DNA from 3 places in the Pseudomonas sp. 1 genome. Region 2 is predicted to be linked to each of the others. Evidence: predicted binding sites of a transcription regulator. Region 2 holds the regulator's gene; each other region holds the start of a gene.

The links. The regulator sigma-54, encoded in region 2, starts transcription at its own class of promoters, with help from an activator protein. The targets are predictions, from matches to a motif close to ANTGGCATNNANNTTGCTNT.
Region 1: a site for sigma-54 is predicted at 6,945-6,964, ahead of glnK (P-II family nitrogen regulator). Genes of this name have one in related genera too.
Region 3: a site for sigma-54 is predicted at 7,465-7,484, ahead of AC1MDC_RS17655 (CmpA/NrtA family ABC transporter substrate-binding protein). Genes of this name have one in related genera too.

The regions. Positions count from the first base shown of each region.
Region 1 covers NZ_JBWXMQ010000009.1:109,353-119,143, forward strand. Annotated here, with positions in the region: gene lysA (diaminopimelate decarboxylase) at 1-733, shown strand, start outside; gene dapF (diaminopimelate epimerase) at 738-1,568, shown strand; gene AC1MDC_RS15445 (DUF484 family protein) at 1,582-2,307, shown strand; gene xerC (tyrosine recombinase XerC) at 2,310-3,209, shown strand; gene AC1MDC_RS15455 (HAD family hydrolase) at 3,206-3,910, shown strand; gene sutA (transcriptional regulator SutA) at 3,976-4,302, opposite strand; gene AC1MDC_RS15465 (secondary thiamine-phosphate synthase enzyme YjbQ) at 4,405-4,830, opposite strand; gene AC1MDC_RS15470 (ammonium transporter) at 5,045-6,382, opposite strand; gene glnK (P-II family nitrogen regulator) at 6,420-6,758, opposite strand; gene AC1MDC_RS15480 (accessory factor UbiK family protein) at 7,157-7,417, shown strand; gene AC1MDC_RS15485 (BRO-N domain-containing protein) at 7,813-8,340, shown strand; gene AC1MDC_RS15490 (HigA family addiction module antitoxin) at 8,335-8,604, opposite strand; gene AC1MDC_RS15495 (YifB family Mg chelatase-like AAA ATPase) at 9,092-9,791, shown strand, end outside.
Region 2 covers NZ_JBWXMQ010000010.1:55,336-65,126, reverse strand. Annotated here, with positions in the region: gene AC1MDC_RS16505 (KdsC family phosphatase) at 1-414, shown strand, start outside; gene lptC (LPS export ABC transporter periplasmic protein LptC) at 423-995, shown strand; gene lptA (lipopolysaccharide transport periplasmic protein LptA) at 982-1,527, shown strand; gene lptB (LPS export ABC transporter ATP-binding protein) at 1,527-2,252, shown strand; gene AC1MDC_RS16485 (RNA polymerase factor sigma-54) at 2,439-3,932, shown strand; gene hpf (ribosome hibernation-promoting factor, HPF/YfiA family) at 4,006-4,314, shown strand; gene ptsN (PTS IIA-like nitrogen regulatory protein PtsN) at 4,326-4,790, shown strand; gene rapZ (RNase adapter RapZ) at 4,793-5,650, shown strand; gene AC1MDC_RS16465 (HPr family phosphocarrier protein) at 5,666-5,941, shown strand; gene AC1MDC_RS16460 (ZIP family metal transporter) at 5,981-6,874, opposite strand; gene AC1MDC_RS16455 (superoxide dismutase) at 6,905-7,516, opposite strand; gene AC1MDC_RS16450 (hypothetical protein) at 7,518-7,958, opposite strand; gene AC1MDC_RS16445 (class II fumarate hydratase) at 7,986-9,362, opposite strand; gene AC1MDC_RS16440 (FagA protein) at 9,343-9,750, opposite strand.
Region 3 covers NZ_JBWXMQ010000011.1:40,754-50,544, reverse strand. Annotated here, with positions in the region: gene dacB (D-alanyl-D-alanine carboxypeptidase/D-alanyl-D-alanine endopeptidase) at 1-422, shown strand, start outside; gene AC1MDC_RS17675 (sensor domain-containing diguanylate cyclase) at 550-2,934, opposite strand; gene rlmKL (bifunctional 23S rRNA (guanine(2069)-N(7))-methyltransferase RlmK/23S rRNA (guanine(2445)-N(2))-methyltransferase RlmL) at 3,081-5,351, opposite strand; gene rmf (ribosome modulation factor) at 5,882-6,097, shown strand; gene AC1MDC_RS17660 (quinone-dependent dihydroorotate dehydrogenase) at 6,357-7,376, opposite strand; gene AC1MDC_RS17655 (CmpA/NrtA family ABC transporter substrate-binding protein) at 7,599-8,810, shown strand; gene AC1MDC_RS17650 (ANTAR domain-containing response regulator) at 8,826-9,401, shown strand; gene AC1MDC_RS17645 (nitrate/nitrite transporter) at 9,744-9,791, shown strand, end outside.

The sequences.
Region 1 (9,791 bases), on a different contig from region 2:
CATCGCCATCGCTGACGCCGAAGACGTGTACGTGCGTGCCGCGCACCTGCCGAACCTGGAAGTGGTCGGCGTTGACTGCCACATCGGTTCACAACTGACCTCCCTGCCACCGTTCCTCGATGCCCTCGACCGCCTGCTGGATCTGGTCGATCGCCTCGGCGATTGCGGCATCCACCTGCGCCACATCGATCTCGGTGGCGGCCTGGGTGTGCGTTATCGCGATGAAGAGCCGCCATTGGCCGCCGATTACATCAAGGCCGTGCGCGAGCGCCTGGTCGGTCGCGACCTGGCACTGGTGTTCGAACCGGGCCGCTTCATCGTCGCCAACGCCGGCGTGCTGCTGACCCAGGTCGAGTACCTCAAGCACACCGAGCACAAAGACTTCGCCATCGTTGACGCGGCCATGAACGACCTGATCCGCCCGGCGCTGTACCAGGCCTGGATGGACGTGACCCCGGTCAAGCCACGCGAGACCGCTGCGCGTACCTACGACGTCGTCGGCCCGATCTGTGAAACCGGCGATTTCCTCGCCAAGGAACGTGAACTGGCGCTGGAAGAAGGCGATCTGCTGGCCGTGCATTCGGCCGGTGCCTACGGTTTCGTGATGAGCTCCAACTACAACACTCGCGGCCGTGCCGCCGAAGTGCTGGTGGATGGCGATCAGGCTTTTGAAGTGCGTCGCCGCGAGACCGTGGCCGAGCTGTTTGCCGGCGAAAGCCTGCTGCCGGAGTAACCCCATGCTGCTGCGTTTTACCAAGATGCACGGCCTGGGCAACGACTTCATGGTCCTCGACCTGGTCAGCCAGCACGCGCACATTCAGCCCAAGCACGCAAAAATGTGGGGCGACCGGCACACCGGCATCGGTTTCGACCAGTTGCTGATCGTCGAGGCACCGAGCAATCCGGACGTGGATTTCCGCTACCGGATCTTCAATTCCGACGGCTCCGAAGTGGAGCAGTGCGGCAACGGTGCGCGCTGCTTCGCCCGCTTCGTGCTCGACAAGCGCCTGACCGCCAAACGGAAGATCCGCGTCGAGACCAAGGGCGGCATCATTGAACTGGACGTGCGTAACGACGGCCAGATCGGCGTGAACATGGGCGCCCCGCGTCTGGTGCCGGCGGACATTCCGTTCCAGGCGCCGGAGCAGGCCCTGAGCTATCAGGTCGATGTCGACGGTACGCCAGTCGATCTGGCGGCGGTGTCCATGGGCAACCCCCATGCGGTGCTGCGGGTCAGCGATATCAACACTGCACCGGTGCATGAACTGGGGCCGAAAATCGAACACCATCCGCGCTTCCCGGCACGGGTCAACGTCGGTTTTCTCCAGGTCATCGATCGCCATCGCGCGCAACTGCGCGTGTGGGAACGCGGCGCCGGGGAAACCCAGGCCTGCGGCACCGGTGCCTGCGCTGCTGCTGTAGCGGCGATCAGTCAGGGGTGGATGGATTCGCCACTGCTGATCGACCTGCCGGGCGGGCGTCTGTCCATTGAATGGGCAGGCCCCGGCCAACCGGTGTTGATGACCGGCCCGGCAGTGCGCGTATACGAAGGACAAGTGCGTCTTTGAGTGAGCAGAAGCCATGACCGATAAGCCTCAGGTACCCGCCCGACAGTCCGGTGAATCAGCGTCCGAGAGCCTGGAGGCGGCAGCGGTTGCCGCGTACCTGGAGGCTCATCCGGACTTCTTCGTCGAGCATGAAGAACTGCTGCCGTCCCTTCGCATCCCCCATCAACGCGGCGATACCGTCTCGCTGGTGGAGCGTCAGATGGCCATTCTGCGCGACCGCAACATCGAGATGCGTCATCGCCTCTCGCACCTGATGGACGTCGCCCGGGACAACGATCGCCTGTTCGACAAGACCCGTCGCCTGATTCTCGCCCTGATGGACGCTGCCACTCTGGAAGACGTGGTGATCAGCGTCGAAGACAGCCTGCGCCAGGATTTCCAGGTGCCCTTTGTCAGCCTGATCCTGCTCGGCGACAACCCGGCCCCGGTCGGTCGCTGGGTGACCCACGCCGATGCGCAAACCGCCATCGGCGGCCTGCTCACCGAAGGCAAGAGCGTCAGCGGCAGCCTGCGTGAACACGAGCTGGACTTCCTGTTCGGCGAAGAGCAACGCAAGCAGATCGGCTCCACCGCCGTAGTCGCCGTCAGCCATCAAGGCATCCACGGGATTCTGGCTATCGCCAGCCGTGATCCGCAGCACTACAAGAGCTCGGTCGGCACGCTGTTCCTCAGCTACATCGCCGAAGTCATGGGTCGCGTGCTGCCACGGGTCAACAGCTCCCTGCGCTCGGTACGCTGAGCATGGAACGACAACTGGACGCTTACTGCGAACACCTGCGCAGTGAGCGGCAGGTGTCGCCGCACACCCTGTCGGCCTACCGCCGCGATCTCGATAAAGTCCTCGGCTGGTGCAACAAACAGAACATCGGCAGCTGGCAGGCACTGGATATCCAGCGTCTGCGCAGTCTGATCGCCCGCCTGCATGCCCAGGGCCAGTCCTCGCGCAGCCTGGCGCGCCTGCTCTCGGCGGTGCGCGGGCTCTATCACTATCTGAACCGCGAAGGCCTCTGCGATCACGATCCGGCCACCGGCCTGGCACCGCCCAAAGGCGAGCGCCGCCTGCCGAAAACCCTCGACACTGACCGCGCCCTGCAACTGCTTGAAGGTGCTGTGGAGGACGATTTTCTCGCGCGGCGCGATCAGGCGATTCTGGAGTTGTTCTATTCCTCCGGCCTGCGCCTGTCGGAGCTGACCGGGCTCAATCTCGATCAGCTCGATCTGGCCGACGGCATGGTTCAGGTGCTGGGCAAGGGCAGCAAGACGCGCCTGTTGCCGGTCGGCAAAAAGGCCCGGGAAGCGCTGGAACAATGGCTGCCTTTGCGGGCGCTGACCAATCCGGCGGACGATGCCGTGTTTGTCAGCCAGCAAGGCCGACGTCTCGGCCCGCGCGCGATTCAGGTGCGGGTCAAACTGGCGGGCGAGCGCGAACTGGGGCAGAACCTGCACCCGCACATGCTGCGGCACTCCTTCGCCAGCCACCTGCTCGAATCCTCCCAGGACCTGCGCGCGGTGCAGGAACTGCTCGGCCACTCGGACATCAAGACCACCCAGATCTATACCCACCTGGACTTCCAGCATCTGGCGGCGGTCTACGACAGCGCCCATCCACGGGCCAAACGCATGAAAGGCGACGATTCATGAGTATCCAGTTGATCACCTTCGACCTCGACGACACCCTGTGGGATACCGCCCCGGTGATCGTCAGCGCCGAAGCGGTTTTGCGCGAATGGCTGAGCGAACATGCGCCGAATCTGGGCGCGGTGCCGGTGGAGCATCTTTGGTCGATCCGCGAGCGGGTGCTGGCCAACGAACCGGGACTCAAGCACCGCATCAGCGCGCTGCGCCGGCGAGTGCTGTTCCATGCGCTGGAGGAAGCCGGCTACGCCCACGACGAAGCGTCGGAACTGGCAGACAAGAGTTTTGAAGTGTTTCTGCATGCGCGGCATCAGATCGAGGTGTTCCCGGAGGTCGAGCCGATCCTGGAAACCCTCGCCAGGCACTACGCCCTCGGCGTGGTCACCAACGGCAACGCCGATGTGCGTCGTCTCGGGCTGGCGGACTACTTCAAGTTCGCGTTGTGCGCCGAAGACATCGGCATCGCCAAGCCGGATGCGCGACTCTTCCACGAAGCGTTGCAACGCGGTGGCGTGAGCGCCGAAGCCGCCGTGCATATCGGCGATCATCCGGGGGATGACATCGCCGGGGCGCAGCAGGCCGGTCTGCGAGCGATCTGGTTCAACCCGGCCGGCAAGGTCTGGGAAGCGGAACGCCTGCCGGATGCCGAGATTCGCAGCCTGACCGATCTGCCCGCGGTGCTCGCCCGCTGGAACAGCCGCCGCTAGATTTCTTTCGCCCATGAAAAAGCCCGCAGCGACGGCGGGCTTTTTCAGCAAGCAAGCGGCACGCCTCAGATAGGGCGGCTGCCGTACTTGTTGTCCGGCTTCTTGGGCGGATCGGCGACCACGTTGGCCTCCACTTCCTGAACCTTGCCACCGCGCGCAAGGAACTCTTCCATGGCCTTGGCCAGGGCATCGCGCTCCTTGTTCTTGGCTTCGATGCTCGGCAACTCGTCGACCGATACCGCAGCCTTGGCCTTGCCTTTGGCAGCCGGGGCCGGCGTATCGTCACCGCCATCGTCTTCAGCAACGTCTTCCGCTGCTGCTTCCAGACCGTCTTCGGCCTCGTCTTCGTCGCCTACTTCGAGGTCGTCGTTTTCCAGATCATCGTCGCTCATGTTCTACCTCATGACTTGCGAAAAGCAGATTAGTTATAGACCAGCTTTAGCGACTGTCGAAAGTCGCCGGAAAAAAATCGGTAACCATTGGTGACCAACGGTTTATGCCTCTTCACCGTGCAAGGTGGCGAGGACTTTACGGGCACCGCCATGATCACGGTGCTCGCCCAGGTAAACGCCTTGCCAGGTGCCCAGTGCCAGTCGGCCCGCCGTTATCGGCAAACTGATCTGACAGCCCAGCACGCTGGCCTTGAAGTGCGCCGGGAGGTCGTCCAGGCCTTCGTCGTTATGCTCATAGCCGTCTGCTCCTTGTGGGATCAGACGATTGAAAAATCGTTCGAAGTCGCGACGTACCGCCGGATCGGCGTTCTCGTTGATGGTCAACGACGCCGAGGTATGCTGCAGCCACAAATGCAACAGACCGACCCGGCATGCCTTGAGTTCGGGCAGGCCGGCGAGCAACTCGTCCGTCACCAGATGAAAGCCCCGGGGCCGCGCCCGCAGGGTTATCAGAGTCTGTTGCCACATACAGTTCTCCGCACGTTCGGGGCGCATTCTAGCGCGCTCTGGAAAAAAACAAAGGCCCTGATGTTCCTTCAATGATGTAAGCCTTTGGCCGCAGAAAAACACACGTCGTAAACACGACCAAAGCCGTACGAAAAATCCTTTCAGCTATATCAGGGAAGACAAATTCCAGACAAAAAAATGCCCGGCAAGCCGGGCAAGTTTTTGCGGCGCGTGCTTACAGGTTGTAGCCGCGCTCGTTGTGTTGTGCCAGATCCAGGCCAACCGATTCTTCTTCCTCGGTCACGCGCAGACCCATCACGGCATCCAGCACCTTGAGGATGATGAAGGTCACGATCGCGGTGTAGATCACGGTGAAGCCGACGCCTTTGCACTGAATCCAGACTTGTGCGGCGATGTCGGTGACGGTGCCGAAGCCACCCAGCGACGGTGCGGCGAACACACCGGTGAGGATCGCGCCGAGGATACCGCCGATACCGTGCACGCCGAAGGCATCCAGGGAGTCGTCATAACCGAGTTTGCGTTTCAGGGTGGTGGCGCAGAAGAAGCACACCACGCCCGCTGCCAGACCGATCACCAGTGCGCCCATCGGGCCCACGGTGCCAGCGGCCGGAGTGATCGCAACCAGGCCTGCAACCACACCGGATGCGATACCCAGTGCGCTTGGTTTGCCGTGGGTGATCCACTCGGCGAACATCCAGCCCAGTGCGGCAGCGGCGGTCGCGATCTGAGTCACCAGCATCGCCATGCCGGCGGTGCCGTTGGCGGCTGCGGCGGAACCGGCGTTGAAGCCGAACCAGCCAACCCACAGCATCGCCGCGCCCATCAGGGTGTAACCCAGATTGTGTGGCGCCATCGGGGTGGTCGGGAAGCCTTTGCGTTTACCCAGTACCAGGCAGGCAATCAGACCGGCCACACCGGCGTTGATGTGCACCACGGTGCCACCGGCGAAGTCGAGCACGCCCCAGTCCCACATCAGGCCGCCATTGCCGGACCAGACCATGTGCGCGATCGGTGCATAGACCAGGGTGAACCAGATGCCCATGAAGATCAGCATCGCGGAGAACTTCATCCGCTCGGCGAACGCACCGACGATCAGCGCCGGGGTGATGATCGCGAAGGTCATCTGGAAGGTGATGAAGACCGCCTCGGGGAACAGCGCCGCCGGGCCGGTCAGGCTCGCTGGCGTGACACCGGCCAGGAACGCCTTGCCGAATCCACCCACGAACGAGTTGAAGTTGACGACGCCTTGCTCCATGCCGGTGGTGTCGAACGCGATGCTGTAGCCATAAATGACCCACAGGACGCTGATCAGGCCGGTAATGGCGAAGCACTGCATCATCACGGAAAGAATGTTTTTCGACCGGACCATACCGCCGTAGAACAGCGCGAGGCCGGGAATGGTCATGAACAGTACGAGGGCTGTGGAGGTGAGCATCCAGGCGGTGTCGCCGGAGTTCAGGACTGGAGCTGCCACTTCGTCTGCCGCCATGGCCAGGCCGGGCATTACGATAGACAACAGGGCTCCTAGCCCTGCGAATTTACGCAGAGTCATATTGTTTTCTCCTGGGGCGTTGGGTTTGTGGCGGCGTTTAGATCGCGTCGGTATCGGTTTCGCCGGTACGGATGCGGATCGCCTGTTCCAGATTGACCACGAAGATCTTGCCGTCACCGATCTTGCCGGTGTTGGCAGCCTTGGTTATCGCCTCGATAACCCGATCCAGATCCTTGTCGTCGATGGCAACGTCGATTTTCACCTTGGGCAGAAAATCGACCACATACTCCGCGCCGCGATACAGCTCGGTGTGACCCTTCTGCCGACCGAAGCCTTTGACTTCAGTAACGGTAATGCCCTGCACGCCGATTTCGGACAGCGACTCGCGCACGTCGTCCAACTTGAACGGCTTGATGATGGCAGTGACTAGCTTCATGAAACTCTCTCCCGAATTGGTGGACTTGCCCCAGGAAAACAAACCCGACTCAAGTCTAAGCGCAGTGCCTGGCTTTGTAACGCTTCGTTGTCGACGCCAGCTAACCGCTCCAGACGAAACTCCCCGCTCCGTCTGCCGCACTGCATTCGTCACAGCGACTGCATCAGTGCATGGGTCGAAGGTGACTAAGCAGAAAGCTTGCCATCTCGCCAAAAACCCCTGATTTCAATCCCTTGGCCGCTGTCGCAGATGCCATCACCCAAATGGCACTCGGGATACGCACAACAACGGTGCGCGGCCGTGCATCCAGTTGCGCGAAAAGCGTGCATCCGTGCCTGCGTCAATGACTATAGACACTGCGTGATACACTGCCGGCCATTGTTTCCAGGACATATCCCATGCTCGCGCCCAAAGACTTCCTCGACGCCCTGAGCGGCACCGCCTCCCGCCTGTTCAGCGGCGATACGCCCTTGCCAAAAGCCGAAATCGAAAGCCAGTTCAAGATGCTGCTGCAAAGTGCCTTCAGCAAACTGGACCTGGTGAGCCGCGAAGAGTTTGACAGTCAGATGGTGGTACTGGCGCGCACTCGCGCCCGGCTCGAAAGCCTTGAGGCGAAGGTGGCTGAATTGGAAGCGAAGCTGACGCCGCCGGCTGAGTAACACCTCGTGTCTTTGTGAAAGCGGCCCCTTGTGGGAGCGGGCTTGCCCGCGAATGAAGGTCGGAACGACCTTCCCGCCATTCAGGATTCGCTATTGACTCTCGGCAGAATCCTACAGCTTGCAACCCCGCCGTCCGATTGCGTCGTGAAGCCCTGATTCCTAAGCTCACCCAATGCTGAATGTTCAGCACTGGGTTTGGCGACCCGGAAAGCTTAAGGCGCACGACAACCATGATGGCGGCTGTGTTTACCGCCACATCGAGTCATGGCGGTTGTGCGTGGGAGACCTTCGGGTCTGCCGGGTTCCTTTTGCTCCGGTTCGCCAACCCGCGTACGACTGCCACCCAATTGTTTGGCGACAATTGAGGGCAGCCCTAAAGCAAAAGGAGCTGTTCAATGAATAACGAAGAGACGTATCTCACTCCTCAGGTTTTCACCCGCTACAAACTCCCCCTCCACGCCCTGCTCATCCAGAACCAACCCTGGTTCTCCGCCCGCGACCTGGGCCGCCTGCTGCACATTTACCTCAACGAACGCATGCTGCGAAAACTCGACCCCGACCAATACCAAACCCGCAAAACCCTGATCCACAACCAGATCGAAAACACCCTCCTGATCAGCGAGTCCGGCATCTACGCCCTCCTCGTCTATCACTACTGCCCCGAATACCGAGCGCTACGCGAATGGCTCACCCATCAAGTCATCCCCACCCTGCGCGACGCCCAGCACCCCACCACAAGCGAACGCCCACAGCTAAGCCTGCTGAATTGGCCCGAGATGTCGTTGAGTTTGCTGCACTGGAATAACCAGCCGTGGATTCGGTTGCAGGATGTGCCGTTGATGGTGGTAGAACGGGAAATGCTAAAGCGCCCAGAACCGGGCACTTGGTGGAAGAGGGCTTCGCGGATGCTGCAATCGCTATAGGCCCGCATGCCGGAGCTGGGCCCTGCGTAAATCGTAAGTCGACTGAAGACTCATCCAGAACTCAGGCGGGGTGTTGAGGTGAATTGCCAGTCTGATTGCCAGATCGGCGCAGATCCTGAGCTGGCATTTCACAAGCTTCTCGATCTCGGTTTCAGGCCAGTTCGTGGGCATGGCCAAGTCCATGACAGGCATGCCCAACGGCTCCATGAACTCCTTATTCAGAACCTCGCCGGGATGAATCGAGCGCATACCATTGCGGTTCATTTTTCGCCTCCAGAGGCTGCATTGAGCGGCCAAACTGGAGCACCCGACTTTGCAATACAAGACCGTCGAGTCGCTTTCACTAGCGTCCTACAACTATTAGGGCATGCCCCTACAAAAATCAGCGTCTGCGCCTATTTAAGTTGTCCTTACGCCTGTCATTACATTAGCGACACCCATCAGGATGGAGGTCTCTGTGAAGGATAAAAAGAGAAAGACAAAGCTACTTCAGGTTGTTGAACTACACCTCGAAGCACTTCGACTGGCTGGAAATTTGTCAGCCAATCAACGGAGGTTTATTGAAGTTGCCGTTACGTGCGGACCTGAGCTTGAGCCAAGTGGTCTGTTAGCAGGCAGAAGATGAATGCATAGGCCCGCACAACCGCTTTCTGATACGTCTTGTAAACCTCTACTCAAACGCTAGAACCCCGCTCAACTACCCTTCAAAAACCCGCAGGAAGCGGCCCCCGATTCAACACAAGGAACGACCATGTCCCTCGCCATCGTCCACAGTCGCGCCCAGATTGGCGTGGATGCTCCCGCTGTCACCGTCGAAGTCCACCTGGCCAACGGCTTGCCCTCGCTGACCATGGTCGGCCTGCCCGAAGCGGCGGTGAAAGAGAGCAAGGACCGGGTGCGCAGTGCGATCATCAATTCCGGGCTGCAGTTTCCGGCGCGGCGGATCACGCTGAATCTGGCGCCGGCGGATCTGCCCAAGGATGGCGGGCGGTTCGATCTGGCGATTGCGCTGGGGATTCTGTCGGCGAGTGTGCAGGTGCCGACGTTGACGCTCGATGACGTGGAATGTCTGGGTGAGCTGGCGTTATCCGGCGCTGTGCGGGCGGTGCGCGGGGTGTTGCCTGCGGCGCTGGCAGCGCGCAAGGCCGGGCGGACGCTGGTGGTGCCACGGGCGAATGCCGAGGAGGCTTGTCTGGCTTCGGGACTAAGGGTGATTGCGGTGGATCATCTGCTGGAGGCCGTGGCGCATTTCAATGGACATACACCGGTCGAGCCTTATGTCTCGGACGGGCTGATCCATGCCGCCAAACCCTATCCCGACCTGAATGAAGTACAGGGCCAACTGGCCGCCAAACGGGCGCTGCTGATTGCCGCCGCTGGCGCACACAACCTGCTGTTCAGCGGGCCACCCGGGACGGGCAAGACGTTGCTGGCCAGTCGATTGCCGGGGT
Region 2 (9,791 bases):
AAGACTTTCAATACGCTCGATGGCCAGGGCATCAAGATGCTGATGAACGCCGGCGTCCAGACCGCCATCATCAGCGGTCGCAAGACTCCGGTGGTCGAGCGCCGGGCAAAAAACCTCGGCATTGCGCACCTGTTTCAGGGCCGCGAAGACAAACTGGTCGTTCTCGACGGTCTTCTGGAGCAACTGGGCCTAAGCTATGAACAAGTGGCCTATCTCGGTGACGACCTGCCGGATCTGCCGGTGATCCGCCGCGTGGGGCTGGGCATGGCCGTAGCCAACGCCGCTGCATTCGTGCGCGAGCACGCCCATGGCGTGACCCAGGCCCGGGGCGGCGAAGGTGCCGCCCGCGAATTCTGCGAACTGATCCTGCGCGCCCAAGGCAGCCTCGACGCCGCCAACAACGCGTACCTGTGAGTCCAACCATGTTTAGCAAAAAGTTTCGCAACATCCTGCTGTTCGGTTGCATCGCAGCGATTTTCGGTGCGGTCGGCTACTGGAACATCAGCCCGGAGCGCTTCCTCGACAAACCGCCGGTTTCGGCAGAGGAAAGCCCGATCGACTGGTATGCGACCAATACACACACGATCCAGTACCTCGAAGACGGCAAAGTGCAGTACGAAATGACGTCCGACAAGGCTGAGCACGTCAAGGCGACCGACATTACACTGGTCACCAAGCCCGATCTGAACATGTTCCGTGGCACCGATTTTCCATGGCACGTAACCAGTGAACGCGGCGAAGTGAACTCCGGTGGCACCGAGGTCGAACTGATCGACTCGGTACGCGTCAAGCGCACCGACGAAAAGAACCGCGATACCCTGATCACCTCCACTCGCATGACGGTGTTCCCGCAGCAGCAATATGCGCAGACCCAGCAACCCGTTAGAATCGACGGCGCTGGCGGTGTATCGACTGGCGTAGGAATGAAAGCGTATTTGAAGGAAAGCAGGATACACCTGCTATCGAACGTAAGAGGACAGTATGAGGCTCGTTAAAACCCTCCCTATTTTGCTCAGTCTGGGCGCAGCACTGGGAAGCGTGAGCGCCTGGGCTCTGCCGAACGATCAAGAGCAGCCAATCCGCATTCAGGCCGACGATGCCCAGCTGGACGACAAGAACGGCGTTGCCACCTATAAAGGCGACGTGATCATCACCCAGGGTTCGATGGTCGTCAAAGGCAACACCGTGACCATGACCCGTGCGCCCAACGGCGACATCGACGTCGTGACTTCGGTTGGCAACCTCGCCTACTTCGAACAGTTGCAGACTGCCGGCGACACCAAACCCGTTCAGGGCTGGGGCGTGACCATTCAGTACCACGCACAGCAGAACCGCGTTGTACTGATCGACAAGGCCAAAGTCGTCGACAAGGACAACAACACCACTCAAGGCGAGAAAATCGTCTATGACACGGTGAAAAAACTGGCCAGCGCCGGTCGAGCCACTGGCAGCAAGGTCACCGAAGCGCGTCCGCGCATCGACATGGTGATCCAGCCGAAGAAGAAAACCGACGAGAAAACCCAGTAATGGCAACTCTGAAAGCTCAGCACCTGGCCAAGGCCTATAAAAGCCGCCAGGTCGTGCGCGACGTCAGCCTGTCGATCGACAGCGGTCAGATCGTCGGCCTGCTCGGCCCGAACGGCGCCGGCAAGACCACCTGTTTCTACATGATCGTCGGCCTGGTCCAGGCCGATCAGGGTCGCGTACTGATCGACGATCTGGACGTCAGCCACCAGCCGATGCACGGTCGCGCCAAGGCTGGTATCGGCTATCTGCCGCAGGAAGCGTCGATCTTCCGCAAACTGTCGGTCGCCGACAACATCATGGCCATCCTCGAGACCCGCCAGGAACTCGACAAGGCCGGTCGTCGCAAGGAGCTGGAAAGCCTGCTGCAGGAATTCCACATCAGCCACATCCGCGACAACCTTGGCATGAGCCTGTCCGGTGGTGAGCGCCGCCGGGTGGAAATCGCCCGCGCACTGGCCACGGCACCGAAGTTCATCCTGCTCGACGAACCGTTCGCGGGTGTCGACCCTATCTCGGTCGGCGACATCAAGCAGATCATCCACCACCTCAAGGCCAAGGGCATCGGTGTACTGATCACCGACCACAACGTCCGCGAGACGCTGGATATCTGCGAAACCGCCTACATCGTCAACGACGGCCAGTTGATCGCTGAAGGCGACTCCGCGACCATCCTCGCCAACGATCTGGTGAAGGAAGTCTACCTGGGTCACGAGTTCCGCCTGTAAGCAAGACGGCATTCGATCAGCCGTTCGGGTGCTGTAACGTTGAAGCGCTTTTTTATACGCTTTTATTGTTACAGCGCTCTAGGCAAACACGACAGTTTCAGGCATATAATTTGCTTAAGTTTGGCGCCCCGGCGCCCTGTAGTGGATGGCGCATAGCGCCGGCGAAAAAGGTGTTAAGCCCCTGCCATGAAACCATCGCTAGTCTTGAGAATGGGCCAGCAGCTGACGATGACACCGCAGCTGCAACAGGCCATCCGCCTGCTCCAATTGTCGACCCTGGATCTGCAGCAGGAAATCCAGGAGGCTCTGGAATCCAATCCGATGCTCGAACGCCAGGAAGACGGCGACGACTTCGACAACTCCGATCCCATGGCCGACAACGCCGAGCAGAAGCCCAACACCGAGATCCAGGAACCCTCCTATCAGGAGACCGCGCCGACAGTCGATAACCTCGAAGACGGCGAATGGAACGAGCGAATCCCCAACGATCTACCCGTCGACACCGCCTGGGAAGACGTCTATCAGACCAGTGCCAGCAGCCTGCCGAGCAGCGATGATGACGAGTGGGACTTCACCACCCGCACTTCCGCCGGCGAGAGCCTGCAAAGCCACCTGCTGTGGCAATTGAATCTGGCACCGATGTCCGACACCGATCGCCTGATCGCGGTCACCCTGATCGATTGCATCAACAATCAGGGCTACCTCGACGAAACCCTCGAAGAAATCCTCGACGCCTTTGATCCGGAACTCGATATCGAGCTGGACGAGATCGAAGCCGTCCTGCACCGCATCCAGCAGTTCGAACCGGCCGGCATCGGCGCGCGCAACCTGGGCGAATGCCTGCTGCTGCAATTGCGCCAGCTGTCGGCCAAGACCCCTTGGCTGGCCGAAGCCAAGCGCCTGGTTACCGATTACATCGACCTGCTCGGCAGTCGCGACTACAGCCAACTGATGCGCCGCATGAAGCTCAAGGAAGACGAACTGCGCCAGGTCATCGAACTGGTGCAGAGCCTCAACCCGCGCCCCGGCTCGCAGATCGAGTCGACCGAAGCCGAATACGTGGTGCCTGACGTCATCGTACGCAAGGACAACGAACGCTGGCTGGTGGAGCTGAACCAGGAATCAGTGCCGCGTCTGCGGGTCAACGCCCAGTACGCCGGTTTCGTACGTCGTGCCGACACCAGTGCCGACAACACCTTCATGCGCAATCAGTTGCAGGAAGCCCGCTGGTTCATCAAGAGCCTGCAGAGCCGCAACGAAACCCTGATGAAAGTTGCCACCCAGATCGTCGAGCATCAGCGCGGCTTCCTGGAGTACGGCGACGAAGCCATGAAGCCGCTGGTCCTGCATGACATCGCTGAAGCAGTGGGCATGCACGAGTCGACAATTTCCCGAGTGACCACGCAAAAATTCATGCATACCCCGCGGGGCATATATGAGCTGAAATACTTTTTCTCCAGCCATGTAAGCACCTCCGAAGGCGGTGAATGCTCTTCCACGGCGATCCGCGCGATCATCAAGAAACTGGTTGCCGCGGAAAATCAGAAAAAGCCGTTGAGTGACAGCAAGATCGCTGGTTTACTGGAGGCACAAGGCATTCAGGTGGCTCGCCGCACCGTCGCCAAGTACCGCGAATCCCTCGGGATCGCGCCTTCGAGCGAACGCAAGCGGTTGATGTAAGCCACGTTACAGCGTTCCAGTGGCAGGCTCTTCGGCCTGCCGCTTTATGCACTGGCAACGAAGGAGAAGCTGTATGCAAGTCAACATCAGTGGACACCAACTGGAAGTTACCCAACCTCTCCGTGAGTACGTTGAGCAAAAGCTCAAGAGGCTTGAGGGACATTTCGACAAGATCACCAACGTGCAAGTCACGATGTGCGTCGAAAAGCTGAAGCAGAAAATCGAAGCCACGCTGCATATTCCCGGCAATGAAGTCGTCGCTAACGCGGAACATACTGACATGTACGCTGCGATCGACGCGCTGACCGACAAGCTTGATAAACAACTCAAAAAGCATAAGGAAAAGACCCAGAGCCTGCTTCAGGGCGCTACCGGTCGATAACCCCCACCCCCATGATCCGACTTGAAAGTATCCTGACCCCCGGCCGTTCCCTGGTGAACGTGCCGGGCGGCAGTAAAAAGAAAGCCCTCGAACAAATTGCCAACCTGATCGCCCGGGAAGTCCCGGATCTGGAGATGCAAGATGTCTTCGAGGCATTGATTGCCCGTGAAAAACTGGGTTCCACCGGTTTTGGCAACGGCATCGCCATTCCCCACTGCCGCCTCAAGGGCTGCGAAGCGCCGATCAGTGCGCTGATGCACCTTGACGCCCCTATCGATTTTGACGCTATCGACGGCGCGCCTGTGGACCTTCTGTTCGTCCTGCTGGTGCCGGAAGCCGCCACCGATGCTCACCTGGAGCTTTTACGCCAGATCGCCAGCATGCTCGACCGCAAGGATGTGCGCGACAGACTGCGTAGCGCACCAAGCAACGAAGCCTTGTACCAGGTTGTACTGGAAGAACAGAACAGGCCGTAATCATGCGCTTGATCATTGTCAGTGGCCGTTCCGGCTCGGGTAAGAGTACTGCCCTGGATGTCCTTGAGGACAATGGCTACTACTGCATTGACAACCTGCCTGCCGGCTTGCTTCCGGATCTCGCCGAGCGCGCGCTGGTGCATACCGAAATGCTCCAGCCGCTGGTGGCTGTCTCGATCGACGCCCGCAACCTGCCGAGCCATCTGTCACGTTTTCCAGAGCTGCTCGAGGAAGTTCGCAGCCGGCACATCCAGTGCGATGTCCTGTTCCTGGATGCCGATGACGAAACATTGCTCAAACGTTTTTCGGAGACCCGTCGTCGTCACCCGCTCAGCAATGCCAACCGCTCGCTGGCCGAGGCCATCAACGACGAAACCGCCCTGCTGGGCCCGATCGCCGATCTGGCCGATCTGAAGGTCAACACCACTAACCTCAATCTCTATCAACTGCGCGACACCATCAAGCTGCGCCTGCTGAACCAGCCTGAGCCGGGCACTGCGTTTCTGGTGGAGTCGTTCGGTTTCAAACGCGGCATGCCGGTGGATGCGGATCTGGTGTTCGATGTACGCTGCCTGCCGAATCCGTACTGGAAACCGGAGCTGCGCGCACAATCCGGTCTCGATCAGCCGGTCGCCGAGTATCTGGCGGCGCAGCCGGAGGTCGAGGAGATGTACCAGGACATTTACTCGTATCTGTACAAATGGTTGCCGCGCTTTGCGGCGAGCAACCGCGCTTATGTCACCATTGCCATCGGCTGCACCGGCGGGCATCACCGCTCCGTTTACCTGACCGAACGTCTTGGCCAGGCGCTGCAGAAGACCCTGAAGAACGTCCAGGTTCGCCACCGCGACCTCAGCTAAAGGATTCACACCGCGATGCCTGCTCGGGAAATAGAAATCATCAACAAGCTGGGCCTGCATGCCCGCGCATCGGCAAAATTCGTCGGGGTGGCGGGTAAGTTTCCCGATTGCACGATCAGAGTGGGCCGCACCCCGGAAACCACGGTTGACGGCAAAAGCATCATGGCGATGATGATGCTCGCTGCAGGCAAGGGCACCAAAATCTACCTGAGCACCGAAGGTCATCAGGAACAGGAAGCCATGGACGAGTTGGTAACGCTGATTAACAACTACTTCGACGAAGGTGGTTGAGAACGCTTGAGGCGAGGGAGTTCGCTCCCTCCTCCCGACTCATCCCAACGCCGTGTCCATCACCATCATCAGACAGAAGCCGATCAGCAATCCCAGACTTGCCAGCTTCTCATGGCCATTGCGTCGCGACTCCGGGATAACCTCGTGAGTCACCACCAGCAGCATGGCTCCCGCCGCCAACGCCAACCCCAAGGGCAGCAACAACTCGGCCAGACTGACCAGCCACGCACACAGAAGCGCGAACACCGGCTCGACCAGTCCTGACGCTGCGCCAATCAAAAACGCCTTCACCCGCGACATCCCGGCGCCAGCCAACACCAGTGCAATCACCAGCCCTTCCGGCACATCCTGCAAGGCAATGCCCATCGCCAGACTGTCTGCGTCCGGCATTCCACCGCCAGCCGAGACGCCGACAGCCATCCCTTCCGGGATGTTGTGGGCGATGATGGCGAACACAAACAACCAGATCCGCGGCGGAATCACCGGATGCTCGACAGTGCCGATGAGCATTTCCGGCGAAGCGCCCGACACCCGGCGGTCAACCAGATACAGACCGAACGCTCCGAGCATGATGCCAAAGCAGATCAGGCCGCTGGCGCCCCACGGACTCAGTCCCAGACTTTCGGCGGCGGCGATTCCCGGCACGATCAGCGAAAACGCGGTCGCCGCCAGCATCACACCGGCGCCAAAACCCAGCAGCGTATCGCCCAGTGCCTGGGGCATGTTGCGGATCACCAACACTGGAACGGCTCCAAGTGCGGTGCCGAGGGCGCAAATCGCCCCGCCCTGCAATGCACGCGATAGCCTGGGCTCCAGATTCAGCCATTCCAGTCCGTGGGCGACCAGTAAGGTCATACCCGCCAACAGCAACAGCGATCCAATTGCGTAACGAAACATACGCCCACTTCCGATCGCCAGTGTTTCAGTGCCCATAGTCAGCCTTGGATTGTTTTTATAGAAGACTTAAACCAGCGCGGCCTGATAGCGCGCAGCGACTTCCGGCCAATTGATGACGTTGTAGAACGCGCTGATGTATTCCGGCCGACGGTTCTGATAACGCAGGTAGTACGCGTGCTCCCACACATCGAGCCCGAGAATCGGCGTATTGCCGCTCATCAGCGGGCTGTCCTGGTTACCGCTGCTTTCCACCACCAGTTTCTTGTCCGGCGTCACACTGAGCCAGGCCCAGCCACTGCCGAAACGGGTCAGCGCGGCTTTGGTGAAAGCGTCCTTGAAGCTGTCGAGGCCGCCCAATTGTTCATCGATCGCCCTGGCCAGCGCACCATCCGGTTTACCACCACCGTTGGGCACCATTACTTCCCAGAACAGCGAGTGGTTGGCGTGACCGCCCCCCTGGTTGATCACCGCCGCACGAAGTTTTTCCGGTAGTTGCTGGACGCTGGCGACCAGTTTTTCCACCGGCCATTCCGCGAACTCGGTGCCCTCGATTGCAGCGTTCAGATTGTTGATATAGGTCTGATGATGTCTGGTGTAGTGGATCTCCATGGTTTGCGCATCGATGTGCGGTTCCAGAGCGTCGTAGGCGTAAGGCAAGGCTGGCAGGGTAAAAGCCATTTCAATGGACTCCATGGTGATGTGGGGCAGGCGCGCGGCGCGCATTGCCTGTATCCGGGTGCAGCAAACGCTGGGTGCGCGGGTATTCGCCGTGTTCGCTGATGAAATTGAGCAGCTCGACGTAGGTCTTGCTGCTCTGGCGCAATGCCGCTTCACGCAGCGCCGGGCGCAGTCGCTCGTCCTGCATGGTCTGCAACAGGCGCTGGTGGATAGCGCAGAGGTACTCGGCGCTCTCCTCCGGCTGATTCAGGCGCAGATGCAGATCCGCCAGGTTGTGATGGGAAATGACGCAGGCCGCCACCGCTTCGTCGGCATCGGCCCAGCGTTCGAACAACACTTGAGCCAGGGCCAAGGCTTGCAGATAAGCCTCGCGGGCATCGATCAGATCGCCCAGCATGAAACAGCGATTGGCCCGTTCGATCGTGCGTTTCCAGTGCTCCATGGTGAACCTCCAAAGCGGTTGCGGTGCTTACACGCCGCCGGCGGTGAGTTTCTCGGGATTGAGCAACTCTTCCAGTTGGCTGCGCGACAGGTCGGTGTGTTCCAGCGCGACGTCGATCACCGGACGGCCCTGTTTGTAGGCCTGCTTGGCGATTTCGGCGGCTTTCTGGTAACCGATGATCGGGTTGAGCGCGGTCACCAGAATCGGGTTGCGCGACAGCGCTTCCTTGAGCCGCGACTCGTTGACCTTGAAGCTGGCGATGGCCTTGTCGGCCAGCAGACGGCCGGAGTTGGCCAGCAACTCGATGCTGCTCAACAGGTTCTGGGCGATGATCGGCAGCATCACGTTCAATTCGAAATTGCCCGACTGACCGGCGATGGTGATCACCGAATCGTTGCCGATCACTTGCGCGGCGACCATGGCGGTAGCTTCAGGAATTACTGGATTGACCTTGCCCGGCATGATCGACGACCCCGGTTGCAAACCCTCCAGCTCGATTTCACCGAGGCCGGCGAGCGGGCCGGAATTCATCCAGCGCAGGTCGTTGGCGATTTTCATCAGCGACACGGCAGTAGCCTTGAGCTGACCCGACACCGCTACGGCGGTGTCCTGCGAGCCGATCAGGGCGAACAGATCCTTGCCCGGCGTGAACTGGACGTTGGTCAACAGGCTCAACTGGCGGCTGAAACGCGCTGCGAACTCCGGATGCGCATTGATCCCGGTGCCGACCGCCGTGCCGCCCTGAGCCAGAGATTGCAGGCTTGGCAGCAAATCCTGCAGATGACCGATATTGGCCTTGAGCTGCTGTGCCCAACCGTTGAGTACCTGACTCATGCGCACCGGCATCGCGTCCATCAAGTGGGTGCGGCCAGTCTTGACGTGATGATGGACTTGCCCGGACTTGCGCTCGATCACTTGCACCAGATGCAGCAGCGCCGGCAGCAATTGTTCGTGCAGGGCCAACGCGGCGCTGACGTGGATGGTGGTCGGGATGATGTCGTTGCTGCTCTGCCCGCAGTTGACGTGATCGTTGGGGTTCACCGGTTCTTCGAGCAGGCGGCTGGCCAGGGTGGCGATCACTTCGTTGGCGTTCATGTTGGAGCTGGTGCCGGAGCCGGTCTGGAAGATATCCACCGGGAAATGCTGCATGAAGTCGCCTTCCAGCAGTGCTTGAGCGGCATCGCTGATGGCCTTGCCTTGCGCGGCGCTGATCTGGTTGAGTTCGACGTTGGCGCGGGCGGCGGCCGCTTTCGCCAGAATCAGGGAACGGATGAACTGGGTCGGCATCGGCTTGCCGCTGATCGGGAAGTTATCCACTGCACGCTGGGTCTGCGCGCCGTAGAGAGCGTCCACCGGCACCTGCAGTTCGCCCATACTGTCGCGCTCAATACGTGTCTTGGTCATCGCTAAATCCTTGGACTAATTCAATGAGAGGAATCGAGGGTTGCAACTCGCAGGTGGCGAGCTGCCAGGTGTAGCTTTGCCAGCGTTTGAGCCGGCATTTGCACATTGAGAGGCGTTCCATTTCACGCAGCGGTCGCCAGGCTTGATCGAGACAGAGGCTGCGCCAATGCCACGGCAGCGCGATGTCGGAGGCCGTGTCGAGCAGCAGACGGAAAGAGGTTTCAGCGACCATCCAGGGTGAGGTCACTGTGCAGCAGGCCAGATATCGGCCTTCGGCCAAGTAGTGTTCGATCAGACGCGGCTCGTCGGGATCCATCGCGCAACGGATCTGGCGACTCATCCAGCGCCAGCTTTCGAGGTACGGCTGCTCGTGCAAGGCAGAACTCATGATCCTGGGCTCATCCGATAATGAGATTTATTATTAGATGA
Region 3 (9,791 bases), on a different contig from region 2:
TGGTCCGTCAGTGGCTGGCGAAGAAAGGCATCACCGCGCCGCACCTGGTGATGGAGAACGGCTCCGGTCTGTCGCGTTCCGAGCGAGTCAGCGCCCGGGAAATGGCCAACATGCTGCAAGCGGCCTGGCACAGCCCATATGCTGCCGAATACATCAGCTCGCTGCCGATTGCCGGCACCGACGGCACCATGCGCAAACGCCTGAAGACCACCGCGATGCGCGGCGAAGCCCACGTCAAGACCGGTACCCTGAACACCGTACGGGCGATTGCCGGCTTCAGCCGCGACGTCAACGGCAACACCTGGGCGGTGGTGGCGATCCTCAACGACAAGGCCCCGTTCGGCGCCTCGTCGGTGCTGGATCAGGTGCTGCTGGATCTGTATAAACAGCCGCGGACGCCGCAGACCGCTTCGGTTTTGTAACCCTGTAAATGATTGCTCCCACGCTCCGCGTGGGAATACAGCCCGTGACGCTCTGCGTCACTGGACGCGGAGCGCCCCCGGAGGCATTCCCACGCAGAGCGTGGGAACGATCAGGTGGCAGAGGGGCTCAGTTCATCTGCCGCTCGACCCGATCCCGTCCGCCCTGCTTCGCCGCATACACCCCGGAATCCGCCCGCAGCAACAGCGCGTCCGCGCCCTCTCCCGGTCGCCAGCTGGCAATCCCGAAACTGGCCGTCACCACCCCCACCACGTCGATCGGCGCACTGCGCAGGCTGTGCCATAACTCTTCGGCCAGCATGAGGGCGTGATCACCGTCGATGTCCGGGCACAGCACCATGAACTCCTCGCCGCCCAACCGGCAGAACACGTCGGTACGCCGCAGACGATGGCCGATGCGCTCGCAGACCGCCTGCAACACGCGGTCGCCCACCGCATGACCGTACTGATCGTTGATCCGTTTGAAGTGGTCGATGTCGAGCATGATTACCGACAACTCACCGCCGCCACGCTCTACCCGCGCCATTTCGGTGGTCAGGCGCTCCTGGAAATAGCGCCGGTTGTGAATCCCGGTCAGAGCGTCGGTCACCGACAATGCACGCAACTCTTCTTCGACGCGCTTCAGATCGGAGATGTCGGAAATGTAACCGTGCCACAGCACGCCGCCGCCCGGCAGTTCCTCCGGGGTCGCCTCGCCACGAACCCAGCGCAGGCCGCGTTCGGGCAACTGCACGCGGTATTCCTCGCGCCACGGACTGAGGTTGTCCGCCGAGGCGCGGATCGACTTGCGCACACGACTGACGTCCTGCGGATGGATGCGGGTGAAGATCGCTTCGGCGTTGAGCAGCAGCACGTCCGGCTCCAGCTCGTAGATTTCGCGAATCCCGTCGCTGGCGTAGATCACACTGAAGCGCCCGTCGAACTCCATTTTGAATTGATAGATCCCGCCGGGAACGTGGGCGCTGAGCTTCTTCAACAGCACGTCCCGTGCGGCCAGCGCTTCGTGCACGCGCTTGCGCTCGGTGATGTCGATGCAGATCGCCAGGTGTCCGACCCACAGCCCCTGCTCGTCCAGCACCGGTGTGGCAAGCATGTTCACCGGCAGGTGGCTGCCATCCTTGCGTACCAGCGTCCACTCCCGCGCTTCGTGCCCGCCGACTTCGCCGCCCTCCACCAGCATCGCCTGACAGGTCGGAATGACCTTGCCATAACGGGTGCTGAGCTCCGCCGCACGAGCCACCAGTTCCCGTGGAAAGTGCAGATTTTCCAGGGTCATGTGGCCGACCACTTCGTTGCTGTGATAACCGAGCATCTGCTCGGCGCCGGGGTTGAAGGTGTTGATCACGCCGCGCAGATCGGTGGCGATGATTGCAACCTGGGTTGCCGCGTTCAGCACCCCGCGCAACTGGCCGTGAGTGCCGCGCAGTTCCTGTTCACGCTCATGCAGTTCCTGAGTGCGCAACTCGACCATGCGCAACGCGCGCTGGCGCTGACTGACCAGCACATAAAGCAGCGCGCTCAGCAGGAGACTGAGCAATCCGCCCAGCACCACCACGCTGCCAACCGACGAATGGTTGGCCTGCATGAACGCTTCGCTGGGAAGAATATCCACCTGATAGTCGTGATCGGCCATGCGCACCAGCCGGGTGGCGGACAGATCGCTTGTCGCCGGTTCATTGGTCGACTCGAACAACACTTCATGTTGATCGCTGTTGGACAGATCGAGAATGCGCACTGACAGATAGTCATTGAGTGCGTCCGGCAAGCCGTCCGCCAGCAGTTGACGCATGCTGATCACTGCCATCACATAACCGAAAGAGACGTTTTCGCCCTGACGAACCACTGGCGCGACCAGCAGGACGCCGCGTGCATAAGCCGGCTCGATAGACACCAGATGCATCGGCTGCGAAACCGCCAGCCCGTGCAGCTGGTCAGCCCGTTCAAGGGTCGATCGGCGCAAAGGTTGCGCCAGCAAGTCATACCCCAGCGGAGATCCGAGCCGACTCTGGGTCTGGCTGTACACCACCACGACGTATTCATCGCGAGCCGCGGCCAGTTGCAGTTCGCCGCGTGCATTGAGTTCGCGCACGCTGAAGGTGGTCAGGCCCTCGTCTCGCACCTGTTTCTCGAACGCTGCACGCTCGGCGCCGCTCACCCGCAAGGCGAACGAATAGGCCTGGGTACGCAGTAACAAAGGTCGGGTGTAGCCGTCGAATTCGGCGCGGGACACCGATTCGGAGTTGGCGAAGAACCGTCGCAGGCCATCGAGGCGTTGCTCCTGATCCTGAAAACGTTCTTCGATGCGGCTGTAGCGCTCGTTGGCCAGTAGCTGAAAGCGTTGGCGCAACTGGCTGTGAAACTGATTGAGGGTGCCCCAGGCGAGCAGCCCCGTGAGAATCCCGCCGGCGAGCAATACCAGCAGCGCGACCAGCCAGGCCGAGACTTCTTCGCTGATGAAACCCAATATCTTCGGGCGCACGGGGTGCAACGACATAAAAGCCACTCACTACGTCAGCATCTGCGGGAAAAACCCCATCGGCCGTGTGTGAGTTATAGCTATTAGCCACTAATTTGGCTAGCTCTGGACGGATCCAAGAGCCTTTAAAAATCAAGGCTCTGTGGATCCAATTTTGCAGAGTGTCAACGAGCCGTGATTTTCCAGGCGCGATGGATCTTGCCGTTGCGGGCGAAATCCGGGTCGATGGTGCTGGCGGTGATTTCCTCGACCGCGTAACGCTCGGCCAGGTTGTCCTCGAGCTGGAACTTGCGGAAGTTGTTGGAGAAGTACAACACCCCGCCCGCTGCCAGGCGCGCCATGGCCAGGTCGATCAACTGCACCTGGTCACGCTGCACGTCGAAGATGCCTTCCATGCGCTTGGAGTTGGAGAAGGTCGGTGGATCGATGAAGATCAGGTCGTACTCTTCGCGGCAGTTTTCCAGCCACGCCATCACGTCGCCCTGCTCCAGACGGTTTTTGTCGGAGAAGCCGTTGAGCGACAAGTTGCGGCGCGCCCAGTCGAGGTAGGTTTTCGACAGGTCGACGCTGGTGGTACTGCGCGCGCCACCCTTGGCTGCGTGGACGGAAGCGGTCGCGGTGTAGCAGAACAGGTTGAGGAAGCGCTTGCCGGCGGCCTCTTTCTGGATCCGCATGCGCATCGGCCGGTGATCGAGGAACAGTCCGGTGTCGAGGTAATCGGTGAGGTTGACCAGCAACTTCACGCCGCCCTCGGTCACTTCATTGAACTTGCCCTGGGCCGCCTGACGCTCGTACTGCCTGGTGCCGCTCTGACGCTCGCGGCGCTTGACCACCACGCGGCTCTTGTCGATGTTCAGCGCCTGCGGGATGGCCGCCAACGCATCGAACATGCGGATCGAGGCCTTTTCCGGGTCGATCGACTTCGGCGCGGCGTACTCCTGAACGTGCACCCAGTCGTGGTACAGGTCGATGGCCATCGCGTATTCCGGCATGTCCGCATCGTAGACGCGGTAGCAATCGATGCCTTCGCGCTTGACCCACTTGCCCAACGCCTTGAGGTTCTTTTGCAGGCGGTTGGCAAACATCTGCCCGCCTTCGCTCAGGCGCGGCTGCTCGATCACTGGCGCCGGGGCCGGCGTCGGTTTGATCGGGTTGCCGTTCTTGTTGAACTTGCGCTCTTGCGGCTCGTTCGGCGTCTGGTCGTAAGCGGCTTGCTCGCGCTCGGCCTGACGTTGCTCCGGAGTACGGCGCTCGCCAGTGACAAACTGATCCGGCAGGACTTTGATCAACAGCAGCTTGCACGGCAGCGCGCCGTTCCAGAACGAATACTGTTTGTGGCTGCGGATGCCCATGCGCTTGCCGAGGTCCGGTGCACCGGTGAACACCGCCGCCTCCCAGTTCAGGCAGGCCTGACGCAGACGCTCGCCAAGGTTCTGGTAGAGGTACAACAGGCTGGCTTCATCACCCAGACGCTCACCGTACGGCGGATTGCAGATGACCAGACCTTTCTGGTTCTGATCCGGACGCGGTTCGAAGGTCGCGACTTCGCCCTGATAGATCTTGATCCACTCGCTCAGGCCGGCGCGCTCGACGTTGTTGCGGCCTGGCTGAATCAGCCGTGGGTCGGCTTCATAACCACGGATCCACAGCGGTGGTTTGGCCAGACCGGCGGCGGCGCGCTCGACGGCTTCTTCGTGGAGTTTTTTCCACAGCGCCGGTACGTGACCGAGCCAGGCGGTGAAGCCCCATTGCTCGCGACGCAGGTTCGGCGCCATATCGGCGGCGATCATGCCGGCTTCTACCAGGAACGTGCCGACACCACACATCGGGTCAGCCAGCGCGCCACCTTCGGCGGCAATGCGCGGCCAGCCGGAACGGATCAGGATCGCGGCCGCGAGGTTTTCCTTCAGCGGCGCAGCGCCCTGCTGCAAGCGGTAGCCGCGCTGGTGCAGGCTGTGGCCGGAAAGGTCGAGGGACAGAATCGCTTCGCCGCGATCCAGACGCAGGTGAATGCGCAGGTCCGGGTTGAGCTTGTCGATGCTTGGTCGGTCGCCCTGCGGGGTGCGGAGTTTGTCGACGATGGCGTCCTTGACCTTCAGGGCGCCGAAGTGAGTGTTGTCGATGCCTGAACCGTGGCCGCTGAATTCCACGGCCAGGGTGCCGTCGGCCAGCATGTGATCCTGCCAGTCGAGGTCGAGTACGCCGTGGTACAGGTCTTCGGCGTTTTTCATCGGGAAACGCTTGAGCACCAGCAGCACCCGGTTGGCCAGACGCGACCAGAGGCACAGACGATAAGCGGTTTCCATGGTCGCCATGCCACGCACGGCGGAGGTGTGTTCGCGGGCCTCTTCAAGGCCAAGCCCGACGGCTTCCTCGATGAGCAGGCCTTCAAGGCCTTTGGGGCAAGTGAGGAAGAGTTCGAAACGGTCGGACATGGTTTTTTCACAGCCTTTGGCTAATGAACCGGCAACGCATTGCCGGTCCGGTTTTCAATCAGGCGCTTTTCTACAAGAACGCCCGCGTGGCACGAAGGTGTGCCGTTCCATCCCCGCTGCTCGGGTTAAAAGAGCTTAGATGCCGGGACAGATAAAGAAGTTGAAGCAACAAAATGACTCAAAGCAACCCTTCGTCGAATAGTAACCCAGCGTAAACGTGGGTCATTCTCACTAAAGGATTAACCTCATCATCCAGCGCGGGGCCGATCATACCGGGGTTTGGCCAATAAACACTGGATAAATACGCGGTTACTTATGGCCATAGCATCTTTTTCGTTACGTCCTTATGACAAAACGGTCATTCCATCGATGTGACTCATTGGTTAGAACTGCACACAGGTTGACGTCGCAACGGCGTCAACACCTTGGCTCGCCACGCCGGCAGCGAGCCGCCAACGGCAGAGTTTTTCTGCCAGACCTCAATTGAGGTCGACGCGACAAAAACAGTCAACAAGTGAGGGAAACACCCTATGAGAAGACTTAAGCGTGATCCGTTGGAAAGAGCTTTTTTGCGCGGATATCAATATGGCGTTGGTGGCAAATCCCGTGAGCTTTGCCCATTTACTCTACCGTCGGTACGTCAAGCCTGGATCAACGGCTGGCGAGAAGGACGCGGCGACAACTGGGACGGTATGACCGGCACTGCGGGAATCCACAGACTCAACGAACTTCACGCCGTCGGCTGACACAGGGCACTTATTGCGACACGACAATCTGATTTCGTAAAAACCTGATCACCATGCACGTCCTTCCCGGACGGCGGGCCACGGCCCAGGGGCTCCTTCGAGGAGCCCTTTTTTATGCCTGCCACATTATTTATGCCATACACAAAACCTGTGGGAGCGACGTTGCGACGACTCGACTTGCTCGCGATGGCGGTGCATCAGTCACACGAAATGTTGACTGAACGGACGCCATCGCGAGCAAGCTCGCTCTCACAAAGGATCAGCGTTTGGCGGCGATGGCGTCCACCGATTCGCGGATCAGCGCCGGGCCCTTGTAGATGAAGCCGGAATAAATCTGCACCAGGCTCGCGCCGGCAGCGATCTTCTCGGCCGCATGCTTGCCTTCGGTGATGCCGCCCGCCGCGATGATCGGCAGCTTGCCGCCCAGCTCGGACGCCAGCACTTTCACGGTGTGGGTGCTCTTCTCACGCACCGGAGCGCCGGACAGACCGCCCGCCTCGTCACCGTGTTCCATGCCTTCGACACCCACGCGGCTGAGGGTGGTGTTGGTGGCGATCACCGCGTCCATCCCGGTTTCGATCAACGCCTGGGCGACTTGCGCGGTTTCTTCGTCGGTCATGTCCGGCGCGATCTTGATCGCCAGCGGTACATGTTTGCCGTGGCGCAGGGCCAGTTCGGCGCGGCGGGTGGCCAGGTCTGCCAGCAATTGCTTGAGCGAATCGCCGAATTGCAGGCTGCGCAGGCCCGGAGTGTTCGGCGAACTGACGTTGACCGTGACGTAACTGGCGTGGGCGTAGACCTTGTCCAGGCAGATCAGATAGTCCTCAACCGCGCGCTCGACCGGGGTGTCGAAGTTCTTGCCGATGTTGATCCCCAGCACGCCCTTGTATTTGGCCGCCGCCACCCGCGCCAGCAGGTTATCCACACCGAGGTTGTTGAACCCCATGCGATTGATGATCGCCTCGGCTTCCGGCAGGCGGAAAATCCGTGGTTTCGGGTTGCCCGGCTGCGGGCGCGGGGTCACGGTGCCGATTTCGACAAAACCGAAACCCAGCTGCGCGAAGCCGTCGATGGCCGCGCCGTTCTTGTCCAGACCGGCCGCCAGACCGACAGGGTTCGGGAATTGCAGGCCCATGACATTCACCGGCAGCGACGCCGGAGCCTTGCACAGCAAGCCGTTGAGGCCCAAACGCCCGCCCGCGCCGATCAGATCCAGCGACAGATCGTGGGAGGTTTCCGGGGAAAGTTTGAACAACAGCTGACGGGCCAGGGTGTACATGGGCGGCTATGACTCGGGCGGCGAAAAGAGGCGGCGATTATAGCCGGGCATCGCCCCACCGCGCGAGGCGCACGGGTAAATCCGTGCGCATGGCATATGCCTTGCACCCTCCCCGGCATCAGCCCGCAGGCCAATGGTGGCGTGCAGGCAAGGACAATGGCGTCGTCTCTCGGTTTTGCGCGGGCAAAGCCTAGGACGACGTTTTTTTTGAGGGTGGCTTTTATGACTCTAACCTCCGCCGGGCCGCTGGCCTGGGTCAACGGCAGCGATGCCCCGGAAAAAAGCGCGATCAACCTCGGCTTCATGGCCTTGAGCGACTGCGCCTCGCTGGTGGTCGCCGCCACCCAAGGCTTTGCCCAGCCTTACGGCCTGACCCTGAACCTCAAGCGCCAAAGCTCCTGGGCCAACCTGCGGGACAACCTGGTCAGCGGCGACCTCGATGCCGCCCACAGCCTCTACGGCCTGATCTACGCGGTGCACCTGGGCATCGGCGGTGTCGCGCCGACCGACATGGCGGTGCTGATGGGCCTGAACCAGAACGGTCAGAGCCTCAACCTGTCCCACGGTTTGCAGGGCCTGGGCGTGACCGGTCCTGAAGCGCTGCACCGGCATGTGCACCAAACCCGCGCAAAACTGACCTTCGCCCAGACCTTCCCGACCGGCACCCATGCCATGTGGCTTTATTACTGGCTGGCGAGCCAGGGCATTCATCCGTTGCAGGATGTCGACAGCGTGGTCGTGCCGCCGCCGCAAATGGTCGCGCACTTGCAAGCCGGACGCATTGATGGCTTCTGCGTCGGCGAGCCGTGGGCGGCCAGCGCCGTACAGCAGGATCTCGGCTTCACATTGGCGACAAGCCAGACCATCTGGCCCGATCACCCGGAGAAAGTCCTTGGCTGCACCCGCGCCTTCGTCGACCAATATCCCAACACCGCCCGCGCGCTGGTGATGGCGATCCTCGAGGCCAGCCGCTTCATCGAAGAAAGCCCGGAAAACCGCCGCAGCACCGCCCAGTTGCTGAGCGCGGCGGAATACCTCGACGCCCCGCTGTCCTGCATCGAACCGCGCTTTCTCGGCGACTACGACGATGGCCTCGGTCATCGCTGGCAGGATCCGCACGCACTGCGTTTTCATGACGATGGCGCGGTGAATCTGCCGTACCTGTCAGATGGGATGTGGTTCATGACCCAGTTCCGCCGCTGGGGTTTGCTGCGCGATGACCCGGATTACCTCGCCGTCGCCCGTCAGGTGCAACAACTGGAGATCTATCGCGACGCGGCGACTGCCATGGGCGTCGCGGCCCGGGGCAAGGACATGCGCAGCAGCCAGTTGATCGACGGCAAAATCTGGGACGGCAGCGACCCGGCCGCCTATGCCCGAAGCTTCAAGCTGCACGCGCTGAGCGACAGCGCGCCCCTTCTCGCCCAGCGCTGACAGGAGACCGCGAACATGTTGCGCATTCTGCTGATCAACGACACCGCGAAAAAAGTCGGACGCCTGAAAGCCGCGCTGACCGAGGCCGGTTTCGAGGTGATCGACGAGTCGGGTCTGACCATCGACCTGCCGGCGCGCGTCGAAACGGTGCGTCCGGACGTAATCCTGATCGATACCGAGTCACCGAGCCGCGATGTAATGGAGCAAGTGGTGCTGGTCAGCCGCGACCAGCCCCGGCCGATCGTGATGTTCACCGACGAACATGATCCTGGCGTGATGCGTCAGGCGATCAAGTCCGGGGTCAGTGCCTACATTGTTGAAGGCATTCACGCACAACGCTTGCAGCCGATTCTCGATGTGGCCATGGCCCGCTTCGAAAGCGATCAGGCCTTGCGCGCCCAGCTACAGGCCCGCGACCAGCAACTGGCCGAGCGCAAGCGCATCGAACTGGCCAAGGGGTTACTGATGAAAATGAAGGACTGCAACGAAGAAGAGGCCTACACCCTGATGCGCCGCCAGGCCATGAGCCGTCAGCAGAAACTGATTCAGGTCGCTGAACAGATCATTGCCATGAGCGAGTTGCTGGGCTGAAGTGCTCCCCCACATTGATCGTTCCCACGCTCCGCGTGGGAATGCAGCCATGGACGCTCCGCGTCCGCTTCTGAACGTGACGGATGCGTTTGCACGCAAAGCGTGGAAACAAGCCACACCGATCTGGCACAAATCTCGCTAAGCATTACGCACAGGTAACCAACGGCGGTTGCCCCACCCACGACAAAGACGTCGCTCACCTTCTTCGCCCCCTTCGGCGATCCGGGTAGCGGCGTTTTTGCGTTTTGGCCCCACAGCCCGGGGCCGGTGGTGCGGCCGTGGCGGCGCCCCACTGTGCTGGTTCTGACTCCTTCTCGAGATTCTCTACAGCTGAGGTGCGCGATGAATAAAAGCTTCTGGAAATCCGGCCACACCCCGACTCTGTTCGCG